DNA from 2 places in the Arthrobacter sp. 9MFCol3.1 genome. Region 2 is predicted to be linked to the other one. Evidence: riboswitches for the same ligand, from Rfam matches in the RefSeq annotation. Region 2 holds a riboswitch; the other holds the start of a gene.

Region 1 (7,369 bases), on a different contig from region 2:
ATTGCCGAACAGCAGGAACAAGGCCAGGCCGATGATGGGCACAATGAAGATGCCCAGCAGCCACGCCATCGCGGTGGTGGGCCGCCGGTTTCCGGGGATGATGCCCAGGGCCAGCACGCGGATGGCGAAGTCGATCACGGTCAAAATCAGAATCGCCCAGGACGGTAAAGTGTCCGCCAGCGGAAATGGCCACAGCACAGGCGAACCCCTCAAGCTACAGGCCCGCGGAACAGTTCCGGAACGGGCAACGTGCAAATCCTATCCCGGGACCGCCGAGACTAAGCTGTAGCCATGACCACTCCTGCCCCCGTTCCTGCGCCCGCGACCGTGCTGGTCTTCCTCGACCCGGCGTTCGACGGCGGCCGCGTTGCCGACGCGTCGCAGCCGCAACTGATGGCCACGGACCTGGGCGCCACCCGCGGCGACGGCGTATTCGAGTCCCTGCTGGCCGTCGGCGGCCGGCCCCGCAAGATCCAGGCGCACCTGACCCGGCTGGCCGGCTCGGCCCGGCTGCTGGAGCTGGACATCCCGGCCGAGGACGCATGGCGCCGGGCGGTGGAAACCGCCATTCGCGAGTTCCGGGGGCAGGAACTTGCCGAGGGTGCAGCGGGCGGCACGGGGCAGGATGAGGTGGTGGTGAAGCTGATTGTCACCCGCGGGCCGGAGGGCGCGGCTGCCCCCACGTGCTGGGTCCAGGCCTCCGCGCCGGCGGCCGCGGGCCGCCGGCAGCGCGAGACCGGGATCGACGTCATCCTGCTGGACCGCGGCTACGACAGTGAAGTCGGCGAGCGCGCCCCGTGGCTCCTGCTCGGCGCCAAGACCCTTTCGTACGCCGTGAACATGGCGGCGTTGCGCTACGCCCACCGGCAGGGCGCCGACGACGTCATCTTCACGTCCGCGGACGGCCGGGTGCTGGAGGGTCCGACGTCGACCGTTCTGCTGGCCCACCTGGAAACCTCGGACGACGGCGCCGGCGGCGTCCGCACCGTCCGGCGGCTCATCACTCCCCAGCTGGACAGCGGCATCCTGCCCGGCACGTCACAGGGCGCCCTGTTCACCGCCGCCAAGGCTGCCGGCTGGGAGCTGGGCTACGGCCCGCTGGAGCCGAAGGACCTGCTGGACGCCGACGCGGTCTGGCTGATCTCCAGCATCCGGCTCCTGGCCCCGGTGAACCACATCGACGGCCAGGAAATCGGCACCCCGGAACTGCGGCGCCAACTCACGGCCGAACTCAACGCCCTCTTCGCCACCATCGAATAGCAGCGCGGGATCACCCCAGGGCGTCCGCGGGCACTGCCGGGCACCGGCGGAACGAGGCTGGGTTGAACGCCGGGAGCGTGAACGTTGCCAGCACGGCGTCGAGCATTTCCGGGGCCCACGTGCTGTTCTCCCCCAGGGTCGCGCAGACACCCAGCACCACGGGCGTTCCGTCGGTACGGCGGCGGATCTGGACCTGGACCGGCCCGGTCAGCCCGAGCGTGCGGACGGCGGCCAGACCCAGCTTGCGCACATCCCCGGCCTGATCCGCCGGCACCCTCCGGCTGACTTCGTCGCTGCCGGCGCGTCCATACGGAGTCCTGGTCTTCTCGAGGACCACCGCCACCGGGGCCATCGCGTTGCGTGCCGGGGTGCCGAACACCAGGCACACGTAGTCGGCGCCCGGGATGAATTCCTGGACCAGTTGCCCCGCCGGCAGGTTCTTCCAGCTAACGGAGGCGGTTCCGGCCAGCAGGTGCACACCATGGGAGCCTTTGAAGACCCGCGGCTTGACCACCACGGGGCCGCTGAGGCCGGCGAGGGATGCCGGCGCGGCGGCGAGGTCGCCCGGAACCGCGAACCGGGGCACCGGAATGCCGGCTGCCTGCAGCGCCCAGGTGGTGAACAGCTGATCGTTGGCGAGGGCCACCGCGGCAGGATCACCCACGATGATCCGCACGTCCTGGGCGAATCCGGCGCGGGCCGCGGCCAGGACCGGGAGTTCCACGGTGAGGGTCGGAATGATGACGTTGATGGCTTCGCGGTCCACCAGCCGGCGCAGGTCAAGGATCATGTCCGGGTTCGTTGCCGGCAGGAGCCTGACCGCGGCGGCGGGGGCCTCCCCGCCCTGGCGGGTGTCGGCGCGGGTGTCGGCGCGGGCGTCGGAGCCGAGGTACGGGAGGCCCCGGGCTTCGAGCTGGGCCGCGACGGCCCGTCCGGCGGCGCTGGTAATCCCGGTAACGAGTATGCGCGGGCCCACGATTGCTCCATTCCGCCGTCACCGGCCGGACCGCGGCTGCGGCTCCGACCGTTCCAGCCACCGATTCTCAGACAGCCTGTTGATGGACAGACGAGTCGATTCACGGACTGCTCGATTCACATATGGCTCGAATCACCTGCAGCTCCGCCCGACTCGTCGGACCTAATCCCCCCAGTAGACGGCGAAACGTCCCGGCAGACACGAGTGGGCTGTACCCGAAACTGCAGCCCGCCACTACTCGCCCCGGCCACGGTCCGGTTACGGAACATGACGACGGCCGCGGTGCGGGCCGGCGTCGCAGGTGTTACGTTTTTGGGGAGTAATGAGAACCGGTGCCAAGCCCTGACTGGCCGGTCGGCAACCCTCCCTTTCGCGGCGGGGTGCCTCAGGTGAATACTCGGCATATCGACCATTCGAGCTGCAAGCGTGAAAGAGGAGATCCGTCGTGCCCGACACGTCAATACCCACAACAGCCACCAGTACAGTCCCGGCCGCAGCCTCCAGCGCGGCAACCGCCGGCGAGGAAAGGCTGGCCTACCGCCTGTTCACCGGCGCGGATGACCGCGCCTTTTGCGAGCGGGTGTCAGCCGCCCTGGCCGAGGGCTATGTGCTGCACGGAAGCCCCGCCGCCAGCTTCAACGGAAGCACCGTGATCGTGGCGCAGGCGCTGGTCCTGCCGGCCGCGATTGCAAGTGCGGACGCCGCCGTGGCCAATGCGGTTGATGAGCTCGACGCCGACGAGTTTGGCGCCGACGGGGTCTTCGCGGGCCACGCATGAGCTACGCCGGAGACCTCAGCCCGGATGAGGCATGGGCCAAGCTGGAGGCCGGGGCCATCCTGGTGGATGTCCGAACCGAGGGCGAATGGGCCCACATCGGTATCCCGGACACCGCGGCCGCGGGCGAAAGCCGCAACGATCCGCTCTTCATCCAGTGGAACCTCGCCGGCGGCACGCCGAACCCGCACTTCGTGGAACAGCTAAGGCAGCAGGCGCCGGAGGACACCGCCGTCGAACTTGTGTTCCTTTGCCGTTCCGGTGCCCGGTCGATCGCCGCCGCGACGGCCGCGACGGCAGCCGGCTTCACCTCCTATAACGTCCTTGAGGGCTTCGAAGGCGAGACCGACCGCTTCGGCGAACGCACCGTCAACGGCTGGAAGAACCGCGGCCTGCCCACCAACCTCGGAAAGATTTAAGTGACTTTCAATCCCGACGCCGCCGGCTGGGCGGCCGACACCCAGGCTGTCCGCGGCGGCCTTGACCGCACCGGCTTCCAGGAAACCACCGAGCCGATCTTCCTCAACTCAGGATTCGTCTACGAGTCCGCGGCCGCCGCCGAGCGCGCCTTCACCGGGGAGGACGAGCGGTTCGTCTATTCCCGCTACGGCAACCCCTCCGTCGCCACCTTCCAGGAGCGGCTCCGGCTGCTCGAAGGGACGGAAGCGTGTTTTGCGACGGCGTCCGGCATGTCCGCCGTCTTCACCGCCCTGGGCGCGCTGTTGGCGGCCGGGGACCGGGTGGTCGCGGCCCGCTCGCTGTTCGGCTCGTGCTTCGTGATCCTCAACGAGATCCTGCCGCGCTGGGGTGTCGAGACGGTCTTCGTGGACGGCCCGGACCTGGAGCAGTGGCAAGCCGCGCTGTCCGAGCCGACCACCGCGGTGTTCTTCGAGTCGCCGTCGAACCCCATGCAGGAAATCGTGGACATCGCCGCCGTGAGCAAACTGGCCCATGCCGCCGGTGCCACGGTGGTGGTAGACAACGTCTTCGCCACCCCGCTGCTGCAGCGCTGCGGCGACCTCGGCGCGGACGTAGTGGTCTACTCCGGCACCAAGCACATCGACGGCCAGGGCCGGGTCCTGGGCGGGGCCATCCTGGGCACCAGGGACTTCATCGACGGGCCCGTCAAACAGCTCATGCGGCACACCGGTCCGGCACTTTCGGCGTTCAATGCCTGGGTGCTCACCAAGGGCCTGGAAACCATGGCCCTACGCGTCAACCATTCCTCGGCCTCGGCGCTGCGGCTGGCCGAATGGCTCGAGGGACAGCCTGCGGTCGGCTGGGTAAAGTACCCGCTGCTGCCGTCCCACCCGCAGTACCGGCTGGCGGTGCAGCAGATGAAGGCCGGCGGGACGGTTCTCACCCTGGAGCTGCAGCCCTCCCCCGGCCGCACGGCGAAGCAGGCCGCGTTCGCACTCCTGGACGCGCTGCGGATCATCGACATCTCCAACAACCTCGGCGACGCCAAGACGCTCATCACGCACCCGGCCACCACCACGCACCGCGCGATGGGGCCGGAAGGCCGAGCGGCGATCGGGCTCAGCGACGGTGTGGTCCGGCTTTCGGTGGGCCTGGAGGACGTCGAGGACCTCATCCGCGACCTCGGCCAGGCACTCAAGCAGGTCTAGGGCTCAAGCAGTTTAAGGCTATTGCCGCTCAGGCCCACGCCGCCTTGAGCGCCCGCCAGGCGTCGTCGTCGAGCATGCTGGATGGTGTGACGGCGACGGCGGCCGCCCCGCCGGAGACAGCCGCTTCCAGCCCGACCGCCAGGTCCGCGGCGGAGATACGCCCCTCCTTGGCCCACATCCCGACCGAGATCGCGAACTTGCCGGACCGCTTCGCCATGGCCGCGGCCAGCTCGGCGGAGTAGGACGGAGCGGCGTCGTTGAGCCCAAAGTAGTCCCACAAGACCAGCCGGTCCGCGGCCGCGGCGAGCAGCCCGTAGTCATGGCCGCTCTCCGGCCGGTCGCCGGCAGGATCGTGCCACGGCGCCCGGACGTCCATGTCGAGCGTGGCACCGTTCGCGTGCGCGGCCGCCGCCGCCCTGGCCACGACGGCTGCCACCGCCTTCGACCGCCAGGCCCCAAGACTGGGATGTCCGACGTCGACGTCCCCGTTCGCGAGCCGCGGCCAGTCCGTCCCGCCGCTGGCCAGCATGTAGGAATCGCGGTCGTCGCCGCCGTAGGTGTTGTTGTCGAACATCAGTTCCGTCAAGGCCACGGCGTCCGGCTGGTACCGCCTGGTCACTTCGGCCACGAAGTCGACGAGCCGCTCCCCGACGGGTCCCGTTGTGAGTGCGGTGACGCTGGCGAAGTCCCTGGAGCGGGTGCCGTCGAAGTTGATGCCGGCCAGGCCCGGGTTGGTGCTGATCCAGCCGGGGATCAGCAGGTCGATGGTCAGTGTGATCCTGCGTTTCCTGCCATCGCCGCCGGTCCCCAGTGCCTTGACCGCCTCGGCCACGTGGTCGCGGCCCGGGACTGCCTCAATCCCGGGGTGGGCGTCCCAGGGGAACGCCGTCCAGTCCAGCCGCCCGACGCTGATGGTGACGCTGTTGGCGTGGACCTCATCGAGCCGTCTGGCCAGTTCCGGCAGCGTAGAGGCGGCGTCGACCACGGTTTCGTAGCCGACGCCGACTGTGCGCTCCGCGGCGGGCGCCGTGGGGCCCTGCGGCCCGCCGCACCCCGTGGCAGCAAGCGCCAGCACCGACAGGAACACCAGGGCAGGGAAGGCAGCCGGTCTGCGCCTCAAACGCTGGCCTCCGGGCGCACCGCCGGGGCAGTGACGCTGACCACACCGGTCCGCGTCAGCTTGTTCCAGTGCGCCTCCTTGCCGCGGAGTTCCTGCACCAGCGCGGCCACCATGGTCAGGCTCGTAAACACGGAATAGAGCGGGATGAGCGGGAGCGCCCAGAGGTGCCGCAGGTCCTTCCACGCCCTGTTCATGGCCAGGGCAAACACCGTGAGCAGCAAGGTGACGAACAGCCCCACCCAGCCAAGGAATGCCCAGATGTCCGCGCCGAACGGGCTGCGGCCCAGCGCCGCGAGGAAGACCAGATCCACGAGCACGAGAATCTGGAACACCGGGAGCACCACCATGGTGATGGTGTTGAACAGCAGGTACGCGCCGAACTGGCCGTGCCGGAGGTTGCCGATCATGCGCTTGTGCACACCCATGGTCTGCAGCAGCCCGCGGGCCCAGCGGACGCGCTGGCGCCAGAGCGCCCGGACGGTTGACGGCGACTCGGCATAGACCAGCGCCTCCGGGGCGAAGACCACCCGGTACCCTGCCTTATGCACCCGCCAGGTGAGTTCCAGGTCCTCGCCCACCGTGTCTTCGCGGAACGGCCCGATCTCCTCCAGGACCCGGCGGGGGAACGCCCCAATGTTGCCGGAGACGATCGGGAGGCAGCCGATCATGGTCAGGGCGCGCCTGACCATCCCGGTGCCGACATGGCTGATGAAGGCCAGCATCCGGGTCTGGACCCGGTCCAGGTTTACCGGCCGGTCATCGCCGCACACGGCCCCGGTGCGCTGGTCGGTGAAACCCTGGAGCATCCGCTTGACCGTGTTCTGGGAGAAGATCCCGTCCGCGTCGACAAACATGAGGACCTCGCCCGTGGCCTGCCGGATGCCCAGATTCAGGGCCGCCCCCTTGCCGGCATTGGCCTGGGTCAGGACCGTGATCCGGGGATCCGACGCGGCGAGAGCATGCATGAGCGCGGCCGTGTTGTCAGTGGAGCCGTCATCCACGAGCACCACCTCGTACCGGTCGTACTGGGTGAGCTGAATGGAGCGGACGCAGTTCTCGATGACGGTCGCCTCGTTGAAAGCCGGGACAATGATCGACACGCTGGGCCGGTCATCCAGCAGGGTGGGCGTTGCGCGGCGGCGGCGGCGCCCCGCCCGGAGTTCAAACCAGATGGACAGCGGCAGCACGAGCAGCTTCACGAGCCCGAACACCAGAATCGGCAGGCCGATGAGGAGCAGGAGGTACTCGGCCCCGGGGACGGCGGAGGCGGAGGCGGAACTAAACCAGGACATGGGCGTACGCTCCTGTGCTGTGCCGGAACGAGGCCGGGTTGAAGGAGGGAAGGGCAAACGACGCCAGGACGGCGTCGAGCAGTTCCGGGGCCCGCCCGCTGTTCGCGCCAAACCGTGCGTTCACTTCAAGGACCACCGGGGTCCCGTCGGCACGCCGGCGGACGTCGACGTCGACCGGGCCCGTGAGGCCCAGTGAGCGGACGGCCGCCATCGCCAGATTTCCGACGTCCATGGCCTCGCCGGCTTCGGCGCGGCGGGTGGTCACGGCGTTGCCCACGATGCCCTGCGCCAGTTCCGTCTTCTCCACGACGACGACGA
Region 2 (7,369 bases):
TGGAACCGTAGCAGCCGCCCAGGATGTTGATCGAGACGACGAAATACTTGTCCGTGTCCACGGGCGCTCCGGGTCCGGCGAGCTGTTCCCACCAGCCGGGTTCCCCGCTTTCGCCGCGGGTCACATGCGTGTCGCCGGTCAGGGCGTGTTCAATGAGGACAGCGTTGGAGGCGTCAGCGTTCAGGGTCCCCCACGTCTCGTAGGCGAGGACCACATCCGGCAGCAGGACCCCGGATTCGAGCTGCAGATCACCGATCCTGACGGACTGGACGGTCCCGTCCGGGGTCCGGGATGGTTTGGTTTCGGGTACACCCGTGCGGGTGACGGCAATCGTCATGTGAGGACCTATCTTCGCGCTTGCCTGCCGTCAGCTGACCGGCAGGCCAGGTCTTCACCCGGGGCACCCCGCCGCAAAAGGAGGGTTGCCGGCCAGCAAGCCGGGGCTGTCGCTGGCACTCATGACCTGGTACGAGTCTACGAAACACGGTGCGGAAATCACGAAGATTGTGACTTCCATGTGACAGCCCCCTGGCCGGCCGCCCCTTGCGGGGAGGCCGGCCGGGGTGGCTAGGCGGACTTGGCCGCGCGGAATCCGGCGTCGAGGTCCGCGAGGATGTCGTCGATGTGCTCCAGTCCCACCGACAGCCGCACCAGCCCGGGGTTCACGCCGGCGATCGTCTGCTGTTCGGGCGAGAGCTGGCTGTGGGTGGTCGACGCCGGGTGGATCACCAGGGACCGGACATCGCCGATGTTCGCGACGTGCGAGTGCAGTTCGAGGGCATCGACGAACCGCTTGCCTGCCTCCGCTCCCCCGGCGATGTTGAACGCCACGACGGCGCCGGTCCCCTTGGGCCCATACTTGCGGCCGCGCTCGTACCAGGGGCTGGAGGGCAGTCCGGCGTAGGCGACCGATTCGACGTCGTCCCGCCCCTCCAGCCATTGCGCCACCTTGGTGGCGTTGGCCACGTGGCGCTCGACGCGCAGGCTCAGCGTTTCGATGCCCTGGGCGATGAGGAAGGCGTTGAACGGGGACACCGCGGAGCCGAGGTCGCGCAGGAGCTGGACCCGGGCCTTGAGGATGTAGGAAAGGTTCGCGCCCAGTGCGCCGTCGGCGCCGAGGTCGCGGGCGTAGACCAGGCCGTTGTAGGTGGGGTCCGGGGTGTTGAAGCCGGGGAACCGCTCCGGGTCCTTCCCGAAGTCGAAGTTGCCGGAGTCCACGATCACGCCGGCGATTGCGGCGCCGTGCCCGCCGAGGTACTTGGTGGCGGAATGGACCACGATGTCCGCGCCCCACTCGATCGGCCGGATCAGGTAGGGGGTGGAGAGCGTGTTGTCGACCACCAGCGGCACGCCGGCCTCGTGCGCCACGCGGGAGACGCCCTCGATGTCCAGCACGTCCTGGCGGGGGTTGGAGACCACTTCGCCGAAGAACAGCTTGGTGTTGGGCTGGACGGCGTCCCGCCACTGGTCCAGGTTGTCCGGGTCCGCCACGAAGGTCACGGAGATGCCGAACTTCTTCAGCGTGTGGGCGAGCAGGTTGTAGGTTCCGCCGTAGAGGCTGGGGCTGGCCACCACGTGGTCCCCGGCCTCGGCGATATTGAGGATCGCGAACGTCTCGGCGGCCTGGCCGGAGCTGAGCAGCAGGGCCGCGAGGCCGCCTTCCAGGCTGGCCACGCGCTGTTCGACGGCGTCCTGGGTGGGGTTGCCGATCCTCGTGTAGATGGGCGCGAGTTCGGCGAGCGCGAAGCGGTTCGCGGCGCTTTCGGCGCTGGGGAACACGAACGACGTCGTCTGGTAGATGGGCAGGGAACGCGCGCCGGTGGCGCTGTCCGGCTCCTGGCCGGCGTGGATCTGGCGGGTTTCAAAGGACCAGGCGTTGGACATTGATGCTCCTCGAGTCACTGGGCACAGCACCGGCCGGGGCTTTCGGCCCGGACCGGGACAGGCGCCGCGCTTGCCCTCCGGCGGGCGCCGGACGGCCAGGTCTTCACCCGGGGCACCCCACCGCGATACGAGGGTTGCCGGCCAGCAAGCCGGGGCTGTGCGCTGGCACTCATGACCTGGCTTCAGTGTAGGAATGGCGGCGCGGCCCTGGATAGCTTTGTGACGAAGATGAAGACGGCCTCCGTGGCGGCGCGCTGATCGGCGCGTCCCGGGCCGCCCCGATCGGCGCGCCGGGACATCCCACGACGGTAAGGCGAGCCTAAGCTGAGAGGTCCATCACAAAGTGCCAAGATGATGGCATGCGCATGGATCACGTCTCTTACGCCTGTGAACACGATGGCTTGGCAGCCACCACTGAACGTATTGCGTCTGCCCTCGGCGTTGAAGCCGTGAAGGGTGGAGTGCACCCCCGTTTCGGGACACGCAACATGATTATCCCGCTCGCGGGACACAAGTACCTGGAAGTCGTGGAGGTCCTGAACCACCCGGCCTCCGACAAGGCCCCGTTCGGCCAGGCCGTCCGGGCACGCTCCGAGGCCGGCGGCGGCTGGATGGGCTGGTGCGTCGAGGTTGACGACCTGGCCCCGTTCGAGGAGCGGCTCGGCCGCGCCGCCGTCAACGGCAACCGGAAATTTCCCGACGGCCGCGAACTGGTCTGGAAGCAGATCGGCATCCTGGGGCTCATCGCCGACCCCCAGGTGCCCTACATGCTCAAGTGGGAGGGTGACCCGGAGCTGCACCCGTCCAACGCTTACGCGAGCGATGTCAAGATGTCCGCACTGACCATTGCCGGTTCGGCAGCCCGCGTCACGGAGTGGCTGGGCGAACAGGTTGAAAAGCCGCTGGAAGACGTTGCCGTGAACTGGATCGCGCCGCACGGTACTCCCGGCATTCTCTCCGTCACCTTCGAGACCGCCTCCGGAGCGGTCACGATCTAACGCTCCACCTGCCCCACGCTTCGGCCGCCATCTCTTAGGTGCCAACGATGTCACCTAGGAGACGGCGGCCGAGATCATTTAAGGCCGGGCAGGGTGCCGGCCCCTAAACGCAACGCGGGGTCACTTCTGGCCCATCCGGGGGCTCCGGATGGGCCAGAAGTGACCCCGCGTTGCTGTGTGAGGCTCAGCCCAGGCCCACGGCCTTGCCGAACAGGCTGAACCCCACGAACGCCACGGTGTCCAGGATGGCGTGGGCAATCACGAGCGGCATCACCCGTTTGGTCCGCGTGTACACCAGCGCGAAGACGACGCCCATCACCGCGTTGCCGATGAACGGCCCGAACCCCTGGTACAGGTGATAGCTGCCGCGGAGCAGGGCGCTGGCGGCAATGGCTGCCGGCACGCTCCAGCCCAGTTTCCCGAGCCGGTCCAGCAGGTACGCCACCACAATCACTTCCTCGACCACCGCGTGCCGGATCGCGGACAGGACCAGCACCGGCACGGTCCACCAGTACGCGTCCAGGGCGCTGGGGATGATCGCCGTCGTGATCCCCATCGCCCGGCCCGCCGCGTAGAGCCCCAGGGACGGAATGCCGATCAGCGCGGCGAGTCCCAGGCCCTGCAGCAGGTCCTTGCCGGGCCGGGCGAAGTCGAAGCCGATCCTTCGGAACGCCGAGGTCCCGCGCTGACCGGCCGGCCAGTGCTCGGTGAGGAAATAGATCACGAGGGCCACCGGGACCAAGGCGAAGACGATGTCCAGCAACTGGTACGTGAGGTCGAAGTATTCGCGCGCGCTCTGCGAACGGTTCAGGGTGGATGTCCCCTGGGCCAGCGGCGCCGTGGTCATCTTGTCCAGCAGCTGCACCAGGGAGTAGACCGCGGACTGCCCCAGCGACAACCCCAGGACAATCAACACTTCGAACCGCAGCCGACGGCGGGAGGGAACCAACATGGTTCTATCTTGCCTGCACTTGCCGATAGTTTGCTGGTGCCCGCGTGCGGCCGGCCGAACGGGGTTTCGCCTGCGGCGCTTGCTTTTTGGGAGCCCTATGCTTGGGGACTATGAGCGCGCCCCGGAAAATCATCATGATCCGGCACGGCCAGTCTGCCGCCAATGCCGACACCTCGATCTACAACCGTGTTCCGGACTACCGGATCCCGTTGACACCCCTTGGCCTGGAGCAGGCCACCGCGGCCGGGGACGAGGTCCGGCGCCAGCTGGACGGCCGCCCGGTGTGCGTCTACGTCTCCCCGTACCTGCGCGCCTACCAGACCCTGGAGGCGCTGAATCTCGGCCCGCTCGTGGAGCGGGTGATCGAGGAACCGCGCCTGCGCGAACAGGACTGGGCGAACTTTCAGATCGCCGGCGACATTGAGGACCAGAAGGAGCTCCGCAACGCCTACGGGCACTTCTTCTACCGCTTCCGCGAGGGCGAGTCCGGTTCCGATGTGTATGACAGGATTTCCTCCTTCATGGAAACCCTGCACCGGCACTGGTCCAAGCCCGGCTATGCCCCGAACGCGCTGTTCGTGACGCACGGCTTGACCATGCGGCTGTTCTGCATGCGCTGGTTCCACTGGTCGGTGGAATACTTCGAGTCCTTGAACAACCCGGAGAACGCCGAGGTCCGCACCCTGCTGCGCACCGCGCGTGGCAAGTACGAGCTCGACAAGCCCTTCACACAGTGGGAGAAGAGGCGCGTGGACGAAACCGTCCTGGACGCGCCGCCCATGATGTTCTAGGGCCGCCCGTCAGCGGACCGGCCGGCTAACGGATGGGCTGCGCTACGCCTGCCCGCCACACCGCGTGCGTCAAGGGGATGCCGGGCCGGTAGGCCAGGTGCGTGGCGGAAGGCGCGTTGAGCAGATGCAGGTCCGCCCGGTGTCCGACGGCGATCGAGCCCACCGCGCGTTCGCCGTCGACGTCGTTCCCGGACTCCCGGCCCAGGGCCAGCGCGCCGCCGTACGTCGCGGCGCGCACCGCCTCGTGGACGCTGAGCCGCATCTGCAGCACGGCGGTGGTGACGCAGAACGCCATGGAACTGGTGTAGGACGTGCCGGGGTTGCAGTTGGAGGCCAGCGCCAGCTGCACGCCCGCGTCGAGCAGTTCCCGGCCGGGGGCCAGCGGCTGCCGGGTGGAAAGATCGCAGGCCGGCAGGCAGGTGGCAACCGTGCCGCGCTGCCCGGATCCGGGGGTGCCGCTGCCGCCGGCGGCGTCCCACCCGGACCAGCTGGCGGCGAGGGCATCGACGTCCGCGGCCGAAAGGTAGTTCACGTGGTCCACGCTGGCGGCGCCGACTTCCACCGCCAGCCGGACGCCCGGGCCCTCGCCGAGCTGGTTGCCGTGGACGCGCAGCCCCAGCCCGGCGGCCTTGCAGGCCAGGAGCACCCGGCGGGACTGGTCCTCGTTGAAGGCGCCCTGTTCGCAGAAGACGTCGGCCCAGCGGACGTAGGGCCGGACTGCGGTGAGCATCGGCCCGCAGACCAGCTCCGTGTATTCCTCCGCGTCCATCCCGGCGGGCACGAGGTGCGCCCCCAGGTAGGTCACCTCGTCCGCCACGGTGGAGGCGATGCGGGCGCTGCGGGCCTCGTTCTCGAGGTCCAGCCCATAGCCGGTTTTGGTCTCCAGGTAGGTGGTGCCCTGCGACACGGCCTCCGCGACGCGGCCCATCGCCAGCCGGGTGAGGTCGAAGTCGCTCGTGCTCCGGGTGGCTCCGGTGGTGACGGCGATCCCGCCGGCGCTGTAGCTTTGTCCCGCCATCCGGGCCTCGAACTCGGCCGTGCGGTCCCCCGCGAAGATCAGGTGCGTGTGCGAGTCGACCCAGCCCGGCAGGAGCGCCCGGCCCCCGGCGTCCACCCGTTCGTCCGCGGCCGGGGCGTCGGCTGCGGGGCCGAGCCAGGAAATCCGCTCCCCCTCGATCACCACCGCCGCGTCGCGGAGGACGCGGTGTTCCGCGTCCTGGGTCATCAGTTCGGCGATATTGGTGATGAGGGTACTCATGGATCCATTCTTCAGCGCCGGATGGACCAGCGGGTCGCGGCCAGCGCCTCCGCTGTCCGGGATGCCGGACTGGCGTCCCGTGCCGGGGGCACCGACGGGGACACAGTCGGGGTCACAGCCGGGGGCACCGGCATAGCCGGGGCTGCGCCGGCGGGGCCCTGACCGGCCAGGATCAGCCCGGCGGCCAGTTCCGCGATGGCCGAGGAGGTCTGGAATCCGTAGCCGCCCTGGCCGGCGAGCCAGAAGAATCCGGTGGCTTCGGCGTCGAACCCCACCACCGGGACGCTGTCGGCGGCCTCCGTCCGCAGCCCCGTCCACGCCGTGCGGACGTTCCGGATCCCGAGTGTCGTGATCGTGTTGAGCCGGGCGATGAGCCGTTCGACGTCGCCCGGGTACGGCTGTGCGTCCTCCGGGCCGCTCGGGACGGATTCCGACGGCGAGATGAGGACGTGCGTTCCGTCGGGGCGGAAATAGAAGGATTCGTCGGCAGCGGCCACAAAGGGGCTGGACTCCGGGAGCGGATTCTCGACGTCGACGATCGCCGCGGTGCGCCGGTACGGCTGCAGCTGGACTTTTTCGACGCCGCTGAGGACGGCGAGCTCGTCGGCCCAGGCGCCGGCGGCGTTGACCACGACGGCGGACTGGAAGCCTTCCTGCCCGGCGCCCAGTTCCCAGCCGGTGCCGAGGCGCTGGGCCGAATGGACCCGGGCGCCGGTGATGATGTCCACGCCTCCCGCTTCGGCGCGGCGCCGGTGGTCCTCGAGCAGCACGGGGGCGTTGCAGGCGAAGGATCCGGTGTCCAGGCCGGCGGCGCTGAACGAGTCCGGGACCAGGGCCGGGCATAGGTCCAGTGCCTCGGCGTGGGTGATCCGGCGCATGTGGCCGCTGGCCTGAGCCCGGACGGTGGCATCGTCCCCGATCAGCATGAAGCTGCGCGGGGTGAGCACCGGTTCCGGACGGTCGGCGTCCTGGGCGGCGATGAGGTCGAGCGTCCGGACGGTCAGTTCCTGGACCACGGGCGGGCCGTAGCTGGGAATCAGTTGCCGGGCCGAGCGGGCCGAGGTGTGGTAGGCCAGGGTCTGCTCGGCTTCGATCAGGGCCACGCTGCATTGCCCGGCCAGGGCGGAGGCGAGGGACAGGCCGGCGATCCCGCCGCCGACAATTACGACATCGTAATGAGCTGACATGGTCCCATCCTTGCAGATTCTCGGGTCAGGCCGTGCCGCGACCTGCGCCCGGGCGGCCGGCGCCGTCGGTGGCCCGCGGAAGCGGGTCCAGATGGCTGATGCCCGCCGGAGTCACCTGCAACACCTGGGCCGTGGCGATGTCGTAGAACAGGCCCGTCAGATGCAGCTCGCCCGAGCGCAATGCCTGCCGCAGGCTGTGATGCCGCTGCAGTTGCTCCAGCTGGATGGCGACGTTGACCATGGCCAATTGATCCGTCTCCCCATACCCGGCATTCGCCGCCTCGGCCTGCACCGTGTGA

The links. Region 2 has a riboswitch for S-adenosylmethionine ahead of C560_RS0107325 (bifunctional o-acetylhomoserine/o-acetylserine sulfhydrylase). Riboswitches for the same ligand answer to the same signal wherever they lie in the genome.
Region 1: it holds a riboswitch for S-adenosylmethionine, as region 2 does, so the genes downstream of both, C560_RS0110595 (DUF1737 domain-containing protein) here and C560_RS0107325 (bifunctional o-acetylhomoserine/o-acetylserine sulfhydrylase) in region 2, are expected to answer to the same signal.

What each region holds. Positions count from the first base shown of each region.
Region 1 is NZ_JIBJ01000008.1:167,359-174,727, forward strand. It holds gene cls (cardiolipin synthase) at 1-198, opposite strand, end outside; gene C560_RS0110585 (aminodeoxychorismate lyase) at 292-1,260, shown strand; gene C560_RS21570 (hypothetical protein) at 1,271-2,236, opposite strand; SAM riboswitch class IV at 2,555-2,669, shown strand; gene C560_RS0110595 (DUF1737 domain-containing protein) at 2,682-3,014, shown strand; gene C560_RS0110600 (rhodanese-like domain-containing protein) at 3,011-3,430, shown strand; gene C560_RS0110605 (O-succinylhomoserine sulfhydrylase) at 3,431-4,639, shown strand; gene C560_RS21575 (hypothetical protein) at 4,668-5,759, opposite strand; gene C560_RS0110615 (glycosyltransferase) at 5,756-7,051, opposite strand; gene C560_RS21580 (ATP-grasp domain-containing protein) at 7,038-7,369, opposite strand, start outside.
Region 2 is NZ_JIBJ01000006.1:26,285-33,653, forward strand. It holds gene metX (homoserine O-acetyltransferase MetX) at 1-337, opposite strand, end outside; SAM riboswitch class IV at 349-464, opposite strand; gene C560_RS0107325 (bifunctional o-acetylhomoserine/o-acetylserine sulfhydrylase) at 568-1,884, opposite strand; SAM riboswitch class IV at 1,946-2,061, opposite strand; gene C560_RS0107330 (VOC family protein) at 2,244-2,882, shown strand; gene C560_RS0107335 (CPBP family intramembrane glutamic endopeptidase) at 3,067-3,834, opposite strand; gene C560_RS0107340 (histidine phosphatase family protein) at 3,945-4,625, shown strand; gene C560_RS0107345 (amidohydrolase family protein) at 4,651-5,883, opposite strand; gene C560_RS0107350 (NAD(P)/FAD-dependent oxidoreductase) at 5,895-7,070, opposite strand; gene C560_RS0107355 (SulP family inorganic anion transporter) at 7,096-7,369, opposite strand, start outside.